3 regions of the Methylophaga sp. SB9B genome follow, and region 1 is predicted to be linked to each of the others. Evidence: riboswitches for the same ligand, from Rfam matches in the RefSeq annotation. Region 1 holds a riboswitch; each other region holds the start of a gene.
What was found. A riboswitch is a leader RNA that binds a small molecule or an ion and turns the genes downstream of it on or off. The one in region 1 is predicted to bind cyclic di-GMP.

Region 1 (4,988 bases):
TGCCACTCCAATTGAATTGATTTCCTGGCATGCCATTGTTCGAATGGTATTAGGAATAATGCGCTCCAAGGGGCTGAATACCCGTCGCGTAGCGATCGTAGGCGCAACTGAGTTAGGATATAGATTAGAGAAATCCTTTGATGATATGGAGTGGACTGGCTATCGTTTCAGTGGGTTTTATGACGATCGTAAACCTGCTCCTAATCGGCGTTTGGATGAAGGAAAAGCAATCGTTGTCGGTAGTATTGAAGAGCTCATAACTGACTGTAGAGCCGGTAAAATTGATGTCGTCTTTATTACTTTATCGCTCGCTGCAGAAGCACGCATTCGTTTAATTACTGAAAAATTAGCTGACACAACCGCTTCAGTTTATTTAGTCCCTGATCTTTTCACTTTTAATTTGCTTAACTCAAGATGGGTAGATTATCAGGGCATTACAGCTATCAGTATTTATGAAACACCATTTGCGGGTATTGATAGTGCGATTAAGCGTATAGAAGATATTGTATTGAGCTTTTTGATACTTTGTATGATTGCTATTCCAATGTTATTCATTGCTATTGGAATAAAGGCAACTTCGAAAGGCCCCGTATTTTTTAAACAAACTCGTTACGGTATGGATGGCGAAAAAATTAAGGTTTGGAAGTTTCGCACCATGACGGTCGCTGAAGATGGTGACAAGGTCATTCAAGCTAAAAAGGACGATCAACGGATAACGCACTTCGGCGGTATTTTGCGTAAAACATCGCTTGATGAATTACCGCAGTTTTTTAATTCGCTAGGTGGTTCAATGTCAATTGTAGGACCAAGACCTCACGCAGTGGCACATAATGAAGAATATAGGGCAAAAATTCAGGGTTACATGCTTCGGCATAAAGTTAAACCAGGAATCACTGGATTAGCACAGATAAACGGCTTTCGTGGCGAGACAGATACGCTAGATAAAATGGAAGGCAGGGTTAAGTACGACCTTCAATATATCCAGACATGGACTTTACTTCTCGATCTAAAAATTATTTTATTAACGATCACTAGAGGTTTTGTTGGAAAGAATGTATATTAATACCAGAGCTCAAATTTTCGATATGACATCGCTGTCTACTTCGATGAGATATTGAGACTCGTTCTCATGGATTAAAACTCAACGTAATTTCTTTTCCTGAACTTGGTTATCTAACGCAAGATAATTCAATTGCTGGAATGATGAACTAGAGAAGTTTCTGAGAGTCATTTCCTCGGGGCCAATGTTGTTCCCGATAATCTAGCCAAACTTGCCGCGAGGTAAGGTCGGAAAGCCACGGATCTTTAAGGAAACTTTAAGATGGCCGGGTTGCATTGTGAAATTTTTTCATAAAGGAAATTACCATGAAAAAAACGATGCTATTTTTTGCAGCCTTGTTACTATCTTTTAACGCTAGTGCAGCATCTTTGACCTTAGTCGGTGATGCTGGAAATAAAGGTACAGTTGGTATTAGTTCGGGAGAAGTTGTAACAGCGTCAACATCACCATTAGCTAGTGGTGCCTTCGTTAGTGATGCGTATACAGTTACAAGTGATATAGCTGCTATTGCCACTCTATCTTTAACGTTTAATCCATTAGCCCCAACTACTGCTGTTTCAATTTTTGATGGAATGGACATTGTGGGTTTAAGCATTACCAAAATTGGTTCATTAGGTATTCTTGAGTACACATGGTTATTAGAAGCAGCAACTGAATATGTAATCAACGTATTCATTGGTAAAGCACTTTCTGGTAGTAACTACGATTTACGTTTAACCGCTGCAGGTATCAGTGAAGTTCCATTGCCTGCTGCATTGTGGTTGTTTGCACCAGCATTGTTGGGTTTTTTAAGCTTTCGCCGTAAAGCTAATAAACTTTCATTAGCATAAATTTGCAAGTTAACAATTGTTAGTTTGATAAGGAAAGGAAGCTTCCGCTTCCTTTCCAACGTAAGAATAATGAAATATTTTTACGCTATATTAAAATTCCATTAGATGAACTATCTCAATCTAATAATCAGTTTCCAGAGAAATCTGGAAAAGTTGTTGTTTCAATCAATGACTTGCCAAACTTATCGTGAGGTAAGGGCGGAAAGCCACGGATCTTTGGGTTATTTTTAAAGATGGCCGGGTTGCATTGTTTAAATTTTTTCATAATCATTAGGAAATTCTCATGAAAAAAACGATGCTATTTTTTGCAGCCATGTTGTTCTCGTTCAACGTTAATGCAGCTTCATTATCATTAGTTGGTGCAGATTCCAATGCAGGTACAGTTGGAATCGCTTCAGGTTCAGTTGTTACTTCTGGTTGGAGTGCCGGTGGTATCGGTGGCACAACCATTAACGATGTATTTACTGTTTCTTCTGATGTTGCTACCACAGGAACGTTGTCTCTGACTTTTAATCCATTAATCCCTAACAGAACTTCGGTTTCAATTTTTGATGGTGTTACAACTACATTGTTAGATGTGATCAGAATTGGTTCACTGGGTGTTGTTGAATATTCTTGGATGTTGGAAGCTGCAACAAACTATGTAATCAGCGTAATGATTGGTCGTGGCGCTGCAGGAAGCAACTACGATTTACGTTTGGACAGTGGTATTAGTGAAGTACCTGTACCAGCAGCATTATGGTTATTTGCTCCAGCATTATTAGGCTTTTTTGGTTTACGTCGTAAAGCAATGAAAGCTGCTGCATAATTTAAGAGTTAACAATATTGTTAGTTTTAAAAAAGGGAACCTCGGTTCCCTTTTTTTTGAAAATGGCATAATTTAAAAAAATGTTGTTCGATAATTCACAAAGCATCAAATGACATTTAACCTTAATTTATATGATGCTTATCACAAAGTTTTCGGTAATTAGTACCATAGTACAATTACATTTCCAGTTTTTGATTGTTAAATTGCAACTGTACTTCTGAGAGATGTTTCTGGAAGACGCTAAGCGCGAGACAGTGTCGTCTCGTTATAAAAGCCAAACTTGTCGTGAGGCAAGGTCGGAAAGCTACAGATCTTCGATACTTTAATGTTGAAGATGGCTGGGTTGCATTGCTTAATTTTTCAATTTAAAGGAAATTATTATGAAAAAAGCGATGCTGTTCTTTGCTGCATTATTGTTCTCTGTAAATGCGAGTGCTGCTTCATTAACTTTGGTTGGTGACGCTGCAAATGCGGGTGTTGTTGGTATTGGTTCAGGTCCAGTTGTTACTGCTGCTTGGAGCTCATCAGTATCTGGTGGAGAATCAGTTAATGATTCTTATACAGTTACTACTGATGCTTTAACAGGTGGTTTACTGTCATTGACATTTAATCCATTAGCTGCGGGTACATCTGTATCAGTAACTAACGGTGGAAATGTGGTTTTCCCAACAATTACACCAATATTAAATCTTGGTGTAACTGAATACTTTTGGGTATTACAAGCGGCAACTGATTATGTGATTAACATTATGATCAGTACAGCTGCAGCAGGTAGTAACTATGACCTGCGTGTAGAAACACCAATTCCAGCTGCATTATGGTTATTTGCTCCAGCATTATTAGGCTTCTTCGGCTTACGCCGTAAAGCACAAGTAGCTGCTGCATAAAACCAGATAAGTTAACAATATTGTTAGTTTTAGGAAAAGGGAGCTTCGGCTCCCTTTTTTTTGACAAATTAAGCTGTTATCATCGAATCTGAAAGTAAATTATAGCCACGGAGAAGGATTCATGAAAAAGTTACTCAGTTCAGCTTTTTTTCTAACAATAATCTCAATAACATCAAATGTTTATGCTGATGAACCCTACACACTAAACCCAGGTGATCGCTTGTTTATCTCCGTTTGGAACGAGGAAGCATTACAAAAAGAAGTGATTATCTTACCGGACAGTACAATTTCATTTCCCCTTGCAGGCCAATTTAACACTCAAGGTAGAACAGTTATTGAGTTGGAAGACGAGCTAAAAGCAAAATTATCTGACTATATATCCGATCCAGTTGTAAACATTACCGTGAATGCAGTAGCCGGTAATACCGTTCATATTATTGGTAAAGTTCTACGCCCAGGTTCGTTTTCAATGAGCCAGCCATTAGACGCTATGCAAGCTTTAAGTTTGGCAGGCGGATTAAATACCTTTGCTGAAGAAAACAATATTATTATTTTGCGACGTAATGGTGATAAACAAGAAATTATTCCAGTTCATTATGCCCGTATCAAAAAAGGTCAATCATTAGACTCAAATGTCATGTTGAAAAGTGGTGATGTAATTATCATTCCTTAATATTGAGGAATATTGGCCCACTGAAATGGAGCAAACATGAATAACAGAGTACTGCTACCTATTGCTCTGGTTTTGGCCAGTCAATCCACATTGTTAACTGCAGCAGAATACGTAATTGGAGCAAAATTTTCTCCTACATTCACTTACGATGATAACGTTCAGCTTCGTGAAGATAAAGAAGGGAGTTTCTTTACTCGTATTCAACCAACTCTTGTATTATCAAGAGCTGAGGCTAACTCGAAAATTACTTTTAATACTGGATTAAGCGTTGAAAGATATACAGATTTGAAAGATCTGGACCGAGAAGATCCTTTTGCAAACTTTTCAGCCGGTTGGAATACTGAACGTAGTTCATATGGTTTATCTGCCAGTTATGCTGAAAGAGCGCAGCGTTCAATTGCAGAAGAAGATACTGGTGATTTTGCTTCCAATGCAACAGTTGAAAGTATTAATTTCGCACCAACATACAGTTATCAGCTGACCGAAAAAGATTCGATATACGCAAGTTATAATTACAGTGAAAGAAAGTATTCTGACACAGAAACAGATATTGATAATCCATTGGGTACGAGTTTTAACGACAATAAAACGCATACTGTTACCAGTGGCTGGCAGCGGACATGGACAGAGAGGCTAACCGCTGGTTTGGCACTAACATATGCGACTTATAAGTCTGAAGGTATTCAGCAATCGGAATACGATACCTATAACCTTGCAATAACTAGTAGTT
Region 2 (4,988 bases), on a different contig from region 1:
TCGGTGTCAGCATCGGCTTGGTCAGTATTACAGAAGCCAGTGGCAGTCTCGATGAAGTGTTGAGCCATGCTGATGCTGCTTGCTACGCGGCTAAGGATCGCGGGCGTAACCGGGTGCACCTGTTTCAACCGGATGACATTCAGGCCCAGGAACGCCAGGGTCAAATTCAGTGGGCCAGTCGGTTACAGGAAGCACTCGATAAAGACCTTTTCCGGCTCTATTTTCAGACTATTGTCCCGCTTGAAAACAGCGATAACACCTTGCCGCATTATGAAATTCTGACTCGCATGATCGGTCCACAGGGAGAAATCATTCCACCAGGTGCCTTTATTCCGGCGGCCGAACGTTTTGGGTTAATGCCCAAGATCGACCAGTGGGTCATTCGTAACACACTGGCTTGGATGGGCGATCAACTTCGCCAGAACCAGCAGCCCGTGTTTTGCTCGATTAACTTATCTGGTGCCTCAATTGGTCGCGAAGACTGCCTGCAATTAATTCAGGAACAACTGGAGAAACGCAAAGTACCGGCAAATAATATTTGCTTTGAAATCACCGAAACCGCCGCCATCGCTGATCCAGCCAATGCTGCTAGATTCATTACGGAGCTGAAAAGCTTAGGTTGCCAGTTTGCTTTGGACGATTTTGGCAGTGGCCTGTCGTCATTCGGCTATCTCAAACAATTACCAGTCGATTACTTAAAAATTGACGGTATTTTCATTCAGGAGCTAGCCAACAACCGGATTGACCAAGCCATGGTGGCATCGATTAACAACATCGGCCATATCATGGGATTAAAGACCATTGCCGAATTTGTTGAAGACGCTGCAACACTGAATATCCTGCGGCAGATTGAAGTGGATTATGTTCAAGGGTTTTATCTGTCACGACCAGAACCCTTGGAATCACTCATGAGTGTCCGGGTAATGCCGCGCTAAATGGAGGATATTTAGGACTAAAGGTTGGGGCATACCCCAAATGCTCAAAGTTAATTGACTGAAAATATTGGCAGGGGATCGTTCACTGGCTGACCCCTTGAACTCTTCAATTAATAAAAATTAAATATACTCAGTTCTGATCAAACGACTTTAGTGCCAATAATTAGACCTGAATATTGAAAAATAATAACAAAATACAATACAACTCAAACAGTTCGTGGAGCTATAATTATGTGAGATTAAAGTTCTTATTTTTGACTGCCAAACTTAGTGTGAGCCAAGGACGGAAAGCCTACAGCTGTTAAACCAACAGGGCTGGGTTGCAAAACATGGAGTGATTTATGAAAACCTTTATTAAAGCAACAATGTTTGCAGTTTGTTTACTTGTATCAACAGCATCTAATTCTGCATCAATTGATATCATTGATAATGGTGATTATACGACCGACAGTATTTCTGGATTGGATTGGTTAGATCTGACGATTACGAGGGGTATGAGTTACAATCAAGTGATTGCAGACATTAACTTTGAAGGTACTTTGTCAGGCTGGCGTTATGCTACCGTCACGGAGTTAACTGCATTAATCACCAACTCACAATGGCGGACGGATAGTAACTCCCAACTTTGGTCATACTTAGGAGGAACATTGGCGATAGGCTATGCTGACTTCATCAACGGAATTTATGGATCAGTTATTAACTCAAGTGTACCAAATGCACAATTGTATATAATTCGAAGCAATGGAAATCGTTATTTCCGACCGTTAAACAGCTATCTTGATCCGGATTTTGCTAATGAAGGTTTAGGCTCATTTTTGGTCAGAGAAACACAATTATCAGCGGTACCAATTCCAGCAACAGCTTGGCTACTAACATCTGCTTTGCTAGGTTTTTTTGGTTTACGTGGTAGAGCTAAACAACGTTAAAACAAACACTTGACCCGTCCTAATATAAGTTGACGGTTTAATTAAGCCAGTTGCCACTCGCAACTGGCTTTTTTATTCACCTCATCCGGTGTTCTCATCCAAAAATTCAGGTACGTTCTGGAATATTTAGGAATATTTAGGGTCAGTGTAAAAAAAGAATCTTTTTTGGTTTTCACACTGACCCTAAATATCGGACCCTAAATATCGCTTCTTGGAAGCTTTTCAAGTTGACCGACACCTTAATAGTGAGTTGCCAGCCGCGAAGTTGTTGTTAGCTATTTTGCTTTCACGCAAACCATAATGCTGCCGACGTTACAACATAACCAATTACAAAAAATCCAGTTAGATGATTTTTTGACCAATATATGTCTAAGACCTTAGCTAAGTATACAACCGAGCCAACAACTCCTAGAGAGACTCCAGCTATAAATCCCAAATAAACCGAGCTGATCACCCAATAGCCCAAGAGAATAAATACATAAAATGCGAATAGAATCCCTGCTTGGTATATTGAGTTCTCTGTGAGGGGAAAATCAAACCCGAACAATAATGCATTAAATGTGCTTATTTGATTATAAAACAATGATGTCATATTTGTTTTCGCTAAAAAATCAAGAACCGGCATTAGTAAGATGAATGAAAAAAATTTCAGAGCGTTCACGAGAAAATTGAGTGCGTAGCTCTGAAATTTAGTAAACCACTTTATAGAAAACCACATTATTGCAGCCCATAAAGTTACCAACGAGCCATAAAATTGCCATGCTCCATCACCAAACAATCCCTTTCCTACAAAAAAGAAAGTCAGATAAATTAAGGCCATCCAACCAAAAAATGAACCGATTTTGTCTAGGGTGTTTTTCAAACCTAGCTCTTTAATTTTAGAAACTACACCAGAAAACCCCTGATCAAAGACTTTCATTGATTCATGAGCGGAATCATTAAGGAATACCGCATACCTAGATATCCCCAGCCCAAATAGAAGATTAAGAATCTTCAAAAAAAACATATATATTCATCCTGATAGCGGCATAACGACGTAACCAAATAGGGCCAGAGAATTTTCTCCGGCCCTTTTGTTTGAAATGCTTGATCAAACTAAATCAAGTTGGTTGACGCCTTAAATTTGTTAGGGACGATGGACATAGACTCGCGCTGCTTTATTTTGAACAACCTCATACTTGGTAAAAGCTATTCTCGACCTCATAACTTTGACTTCATTTTTATAAACGTGGAGATGCTGAGCAACGTTATATATTTTCAGGTCAGATCTAGGGCCCAAAATCACCTCTTTGAGCTCCATATTGCCTTCAAAATCACTAAAGCATAAACCAGTTGAGTCTTTTGTTTCTAGAGGAACAATAACTCTGACTTCATTTTCGTAATTCCATCCGATGTACTTCGCACATAGTAAATTTTCGGTGAATTCTTTAGTAAGACCTCCAAATTCTTGATTCATCTCTGCAACTGCGGTCATTCTCTCAGGGTAGTATGTAACTTCTTTAATAAGTGAGCCATGAATCTCGAATCCCAAACAGATCCCTTTATGCTTATCTCCGTAGTGTGCCCATAATAAAGGATTATTCCAACTTCTAGAGAAGCTGATAATACCGAATTCTTTAGCCACAGCATCCCTTCCCGCCTTGAAAGCCTCTCGGAATTCTTTATCTGAGAGGTCAACTCCAAGAAATTCGAATGGATCATTAAGCTCATTTAGCAAAGAAATCTTTATGCGTTTATTGATAATATTTGAGAGCCCATGCTGCTCTGAGGTGTAGTAGTAAACTCGCATATCCTTCGCCTAATTTTAATCAACTGAATGTCTTTTGGTGACCTCTAGAAGGGTATATCTTTATCGTAATAATCATCGCTAATTACTTGCTTCTTGACCTCTAATAGATTTTTATTTTCTTGTAGCCATTTAATGGCTGCATTTGTAACAGAATATGCCTTATATTCTTCGTTGTTATAATCCGTATCTATCAATAGCTTTTCATTTAAATAGCCTTTCTCAACCAAACCTGATACACCTAAAGCTAGAGCGATTTCTGTAAAGTTCATTTCCTTGAGCTTTTGCTCAAGCTGCCAGTGGCCAATGCTGCCACTAGTTGTTGGCCAAAATGCAAAAGCCAAAGAAAGAATCGCAACTTCATAGTCTTCAAAATCTGTTGCTTTTTCACTTCCGGGTTTAAGCATTCTAATATTGCTAATTCTTTTTGATGAATCCAGCTCGTTCCTTATCCATTTCACGATGCTTGATTCAAGTTCTTCGTAACCACTTCGTGAATCAGTGCGATAAAAAATAATTGGTCTATGTTGGATATCGAAAGGCAGTTTTTCTCTTTTTGATTTATCACAAAGTATTACTGTTGGACGGTCTAGCGCTAAAGCATATCCGAGCTCTAACCATACATTTGGATTATCTTCACTTACCTCTGCAATACAAATAGAGGCAGATTCAATAGCTGTTTCAATTTTGTCGATAACAGGATTTAGACCAAGAATTTCATCTGCGCGTTGAGGTTCAACTTCAGCCTTTAACAGAGCAGGCTTGATTGTTTCCCTATAGCGGCGATCATAAGTACCACCATCAAATGACTGGATCACAAAGCAAGTAGGTTTTGGTCGTTTATCTTCAGTCATTCATGGCACCTTTCTAATTTAAAATTGAGTTGATTAAACCAAGATTACAGGCGGTTGAAGGGCAATTGCTCAAGAGTAAAACCAACTTGATTTCCTTATTAGCCATTAAATAATGTAAGAACCACATTATTCATGAAGTTTGCCCCTTTCTCCGTATGAAGCCAAACCAACCCAGCTAAATTCAACAATACCGTTACCCAATAAACATTAATAAACGCTTTCTTAATTGATTTATGGCGTAATTTCTTCTGGGCAACATAGGCACCTGGCCAACCTCCCATTAGAGAAAGTAAGTGCAAAGTGCTTTCTTGGATTCTCCATTGGCCATTTTGAGCCGCGGATTTATCCATCGCGTAGGCGATAAACGCAATTAGGCTCATGATTAGATACAGACCGACAATAACTAGAGATAACTTCCCACTGAAGACGGATACTAATAGTCCAATGAAAAAGATAATGGTAAAGACACCACCGAAGCCTCTTTGGC
Region 3 (4,988 bases), on a different contig from region 1:
CATGAACTGGGTGTGGATTTTATCGGTGGTTTCACTGCGTTGGTAGAGAAGGGCATGAGTAAAGGCGATCAGGCTTTGATTGAAGCCATTCCTCAGGCTTTGACCGAAACCCAACGCATCTGCTCATCTGTAAATGTAGCCAGCACCCGTGCCGGTATCAATATGGATGCGATCCTAAAGATGGGGAAAATCATCAAACAGGCTGCAGAACTCACTGCCGATGATGATGGCCTGGCCGCTGCCAAACTGGTGGTGTTTGCCAATATTCCGCAAGATGTACCGTTTATGGCCGGCGCTTATTTAGGCATCGGTGAAGCAGATGCCGTTGTCAGTGTAGGCGTGAGTGGACCAGGCGTAGTCAAAGCGGCTTTGGAAAAAGCACTGGCTGAAGATGAAAATATGGATCTGAGCCGTGCAGCGGACGTGATCAAACAAACTGCAGCCAGATTAACTCGTGCCGGTGAACTGGTTGGTCGTGAAGTAGCGCAATTACTTAATCTGCCATTTGGTATTGTCGACTTGTCTTTGGCTCCGACACCGAATCGTAACGACAGTGTTGGTGAAATCTTTGAAGCGATTGGTTTACCGGCCTTCGGTGCTCCAGGTAGTACGGCATTTTTGTCGATGCTTAATGATGCAGTGAAAAAAGGTGGCGCGTTTGCCAGCTCACATGTCGGCGGATTGAGTGGGGCGTTTATTCCGGTTTGTGAAGATTTAACTATTGCGGAATCTGCAGCCAATGGCACCTTGAGTCTGGAAAAACTTGAAGCCATGACGGCAGTTTGTTCAGTCGGTCTGGATATGGTGGCAATTCCTGGTGATACCTCAGCTGAAATGATTTCAGCGATCATTGCGGATGAAATGGCAATTGGTGTGATCAATAAGAAAACGACAGCCGCAAGGTTGATTCCAGCGCCTGGCAAAAAAGCTGGTGATATTGTGCGTTTCGGTGGCTTGTTAGGTGAAGGTCCGGTGATGGCCGTCAATATGGGCAGTCATGAAAATCGCTTCGTTCGTTTAGGTGGTCGTATTCCGGCACCGATCCAAAGCTTGGTCAATTAACCAGACTCTTGTACTAAGAATTAAAAAGCCGTGACAGAAACTGCCACGGCTTTTTTTTAAAAGATGAAGGTAATTATAATTGTAGGTTTTTCGCTTTTCTACGCATTGCTAAAAAACCCATCAAACCAGAACCAAATAACCAAACTGCTGCTGGTAGTGGAACGGCTGAGACATGAATGTTATCCAGCATCGCTCCAACATTATCACCACCTAAGTTTCTAAAGGATAATTTGTCTCCATCCACTAAATCCACCAGGAAAGTATAGGTATGCCAATTTTCATCCCAATCTAAGAGAAGATTGTTAAGAAGTGCTCCCGCACCAAACAAAACAGAAACTTGGTCAGCAGGTCCATTACGCTGATTGCCAGACAATGCAAAACTTACTTTGTATTTACCAGCAGAAAAACCATCTTTAGAAGTCAAAATCCCTGCGTCACTAGTTGAACCGTCGAGGTCTACGCAAAAGCTACCAGTTAAACACGTGATTCCCCATTGATTACCGTTTTTGATTAAATCGACAGTACCGTCGGTGACGTCCCAATTAACGAAGCTGTTATAGTTTAAAACTGAATTAGCCTGACCTTCACCTTCAAAACCATCATATAGACTGGAAATGGTTGCAGCAAAGGAAACTGGAGCAAAACATAAGGCAGATAAAGCTAAAATTTTTACTAAATTTTTCATAGTTACATCCTCAATTTTTGCGGCTCAGCAATCTCAATTTTGAGACCTGAAACTTTCCGTCCTTAATTTGCATTAAGTTTGGCAAAAATTAAAAATAAATGTGTCATATAAAGAGTGACACAAATTCAAACTAATCCTTATTTAAACTTTTTTTAATTGTACTTTGGTACCAACGAACTTAATTAATCACCTACTGTGTATCCGGTAACTTATTAATGCATAAACTAGTTTTACAAATCATTATCCGTCAATGGGATAAATCTCAGCTCTCAGAGCAGCACAAGCAACCAAGAGAAGATTTACCGGATCAATATCCGCTCAGTTCAGCCACTGTTGCTTTATCTGATGGGCGGATTATGCTCGATCAACATGGTGATGATATCTCTGGAAATCGCATTAATTATCAGCTGATAGATGAAAATTCTTTTTTAATTGATCGTTTGCGTATTGATCTAAAAACCAAGACAGTTGAATTTAAATCTCGATTGCAGGCAGATGAACCGCCAATATTGCTGACTACGATAAATGAGGGCTGGATACAGTGTCAGTATCAATGGCGCTATCGGGTTGAGGAAGGTGGTTTTATTTACTGGCTTTACGAAAATGTAGTCATCAACGTCGGTTTTTTTAATGAAATAGATACAAATTTTTTTATCTACAAACCACCTCAGCAACGTTTTGAAAGCCTAGTGGCAAACCAGTAGTCGTCAACCTGCTATAGCAAGGTGGCTATGAACTCTTCCGATGATTGATAGCTGATGTTAAGCAAAGGAAGAGGGTAAATTCCCATACTGTGATGGACTTGCTTAGTTTTGTTATCGCTCAGGTATACAATCCATATCAAGCTACAAAATCATTTTATTATTCAATTAGTTTAATACGAATCGTAGTTGGGCAAACATCCTGTTATAAGGTGAATAATATCCCTTGTAACATTACGGTAATATGCCTAACATGCCCGGGATTTTAGGGTGATAATAGTTAAATAGATCTTAACGTTCTCATTCAGTAAATATTTTCCGGTCTGATGAGCCTCTGTTTTCAATCGTATAGTCTTATCAAACAGTCCCACAAATTATAAAAATCAATAACCTATTTTTATTGTTGATTAAGGTATCGAATAAATTTCCAATGAACCGCTCTTCCAAAACTTATCAGAACCCTAACCGTGATTAGTCGTTTAGCCGATACTTCACCGGTTGCGATTGTGAAGTTTTGTCTGCAAGAAAATAATCAGTTAGCCATACTCGACAGCACTGCGATAATTGTTGATATTTTTGGTTTGAATGCAGAGACGATAATCGAAAATCCTTCATATGCCTGGGAACGTATTCACCACGAAGACCGGGCAAAAATTCTGCAGGAAATGTCTGAATCTGCCCAAGCAATGCAGCCGTTAAATCGTGTGTGGCGTGTTTTACACCCTCATAAGGGTGAAGTTCTGGTTGACTGCAAAGCAATGCCAGAAGTCATTGATGAAAAGGGCATCGTTTGGCATGGGTATTTTCAAAATATCACCGAGATAAAACGGGCAGAGCAGGAAAATCAGGCGCATCTACATTTTCTTGAATGTATGGATCAGGTTAATCGGGCAATTCAAGGCACCAATAATCTCGAACAGATGATGAGTGATGTGCTTGAGGCTATTCTAAGCTGCTTTGATTGTGATCGGGCATGGCTGGTTTACCCTTGCGATCCGCAAAGTGCGACATGGAGTGTCCCCATGGAGCAGACAACGCCAGAATATCCGGGGGGAATGCAGGCTGGGGAAGAATATCCGATGTTTGCTCATATGGCTGAGACCATGACAACTTTCTTGTCAGCCAGCGAACCGGTGACCTTCCAATTAGATGTTGAGAGTCCCGATTCACCTGATGTCATCAAGGATTATCAAGTACGCTCGTTAATTGGTACGGCAATCTACCCTAAACTCGGCAAACCATGGGTATTTGGTTTACATCAATGTTCTTATGCACGAGTGTGGAGCAACGACGAAAAACGTTTATTCAATGAAATAGGCCATCGAATATCTGACGGCTTGACCAGTTTGCTGATCTCTCGCGAGCAACGCGAAAGTGATGAACGCTTCCGACAAGCTTTTGAATTTGCCGCTATCGGCATGGGCATTCTCTCGCTAACGGGGCAATGGTTGAGGGCCAACCCTTCGATCTATGAAATGTTTGGCTACTCCGAAGCTGAATTACTGAAACTCAGTTATCAGGAAATGACCCATCCTGAGGATTTGCAGAATGGGCAATCAGAGCTTGAGCGATTGCTTGCAGATGAAATTCCGTTTATGCAGCTCGAAAAACGTTACCTTCATCGTAATGGCAAATATTTCTGGGCGCGACTGACTACTAGTATCGTCAGAGACGCCAATAACCAACCTCTGTATTTCGTCTCACAAATAGAGAATATTGACGAGCAGAAAAAGTCTGAACAAAGCATCGCTTTATTAAACTTTGCCATTAATCAGGTAAGTGAATGTATCTATCTGTTGGATGCTAAGGGACGTATTCGTTATGTAAACGATGAAACCTGTAAAACAATGGGATACAGTTATGAACAACTGCTCACTATGTCTGTTCCTCAGGTTGATCCAGATACGCAGCAGCGTGAATGGGACGAACATTGGCATGAACTAATGCAGCAACGTTCTATACGTTTGGAAACTCGACATATAACAAAAACGGGCAAGCTGATTCCGGTTGAAGTGAATGCCAATTATTTTGAATATGGTGGTATCGGCTACAACCTGGCTTTAACGCATAACATCACAGAAAGAAAAGCTGTCGAAAATGCTATGCGAGAGCAAGATGAACGTTTCAGACAGTTAGCCGATAACATTGAAGAAGTGGTGTGGTTGTCTAATCTTGCCATGGATAAGATTCTTTACATTAGTCCGGCCTATCAAACTATATGGGGAAGCAGCTGCGATCCCCTTTACGAGAATCCTTCACAATGGCTGAAAACGATTTTTCCGGTTGACCTTGAAATCGTTGTCAATGCGCTATCAAAAGCTAAAGTCTCTGGTGAGTTCGATATCGAGTTTCGAATCATGCGTCCAGATCGCAGTATCCGGCATATTCACCAGCAAGCGTTTCCGATCAGAAATGATATGGGTGAAATCTATCGGATCGCCGGAACGGCACAAGACATCACCGAACGCAAAGAACAAGAAGCGCATATTGAATATCTTGCCTATCATGACTCGCTGACAGCATTACCAAACAGATTGCTA

Region 2: linked by a shared signal. The riboswitch ahead of E8Q33_RS11755 (VPLPA-CTERM sorting domain-containing protein) and the one ahead of E8Q33_RS00040 (hypothetical protein) in region 1 are both predicted to bind cyclic di-GMP.
Region 3: linked by a shared signal. The riboswitch ahead of E8Q33_RS15945 (VPLPA-CTERM sorting domain-containing protein) and the one ahead of E8Q33_RS00040 (hypothetical protein) in region 1 are both predicted to bind cyclic di-GMP.

The regions. Positions count from the first base shown of each region.
Region 1 covers NZ_SSXS01000001.1:6,573-11,560, reverse strand. Annotated here, with positions in the region: gene E8Q33_RS00050 (undecaprenyl-phosphate glucose phosphotransferase) at 1-1,063, shown strand, start outside; cyclic di-GMP riboswitch class I at 1,255-1,338, shown strand; gene E8Q33_RS00045 (hypothetical protein) at 1,366-1,890, shown strand; cyclic di-GMP riboswitch class I at 2,056-2,140, shown strand; gene E8Q33_RS00040 (hypothetical protein) at 2,174-2,698, shown strand; cyclic di-GMP riboswitch class I at 2,962-3,049, shown strand; gene E8Q33_RS00035 (hypothetical protein) at 3,079-3,585, shown strand; gene E8Q33_RS00030 (polysaccharide biosynthesis/export family protein) at 3,707-4,258, shown strand; gene E8Q33_RS00025 (autotransporter domain-containing protein) at 4,295-4,988, shown strand, end outside.
Region 2 covers NZ_SSXS01000011.1:27,096-32,083, forward strand. Annotated here, with positions in the region: gene amt (ammonium transporter) at 1-935, shown strand, start outside; cyclic di-GMP riboswitch class I at 1,186-1,263, shown strand; gene E8Q33_RS11755 (VPLPA-CTERM sorting domain-containing protein) at 1,277-1,861, shown strand; gene E8Q33_RS11760 (hypothetical protein) at 2,148-2,867, opposite strand; gene E8Q33_RS11765 (DUF2971 domain-containing protein) at 2,988-3,650, opposite strand; gene E8Q33_RS11770 (hypothetical protein) at 3,695-4,501, opposite strand; gene E8Q33_RS11775 (cold shock and DUF1294 domain-containing protein) at 4,600-4,988, opposite strand, start outside.
Region 3 covers NZ_SSXS01000004.1:8,765-13,752, reverse strand. Annotated here, with positions in the region: gene E8Q33_RS05450 (PFL family protein) at 1-1,062, shown strand, start outside; gene E8Q33_RS15945 (VPLPA-CTERM sorting domain-containing protein) at 1,136-1,747, opposite strand; cyclic di-GMP riboswitch class I at 1,763-1,840, opposite strand; gene E8Q33_RS05440 (hypothetical protein) at 1,963-2,451, shown strand; gene E8Q33_RS05435 (EAL domain-containing protein) at 2,916-4,988, shown strand, end outside.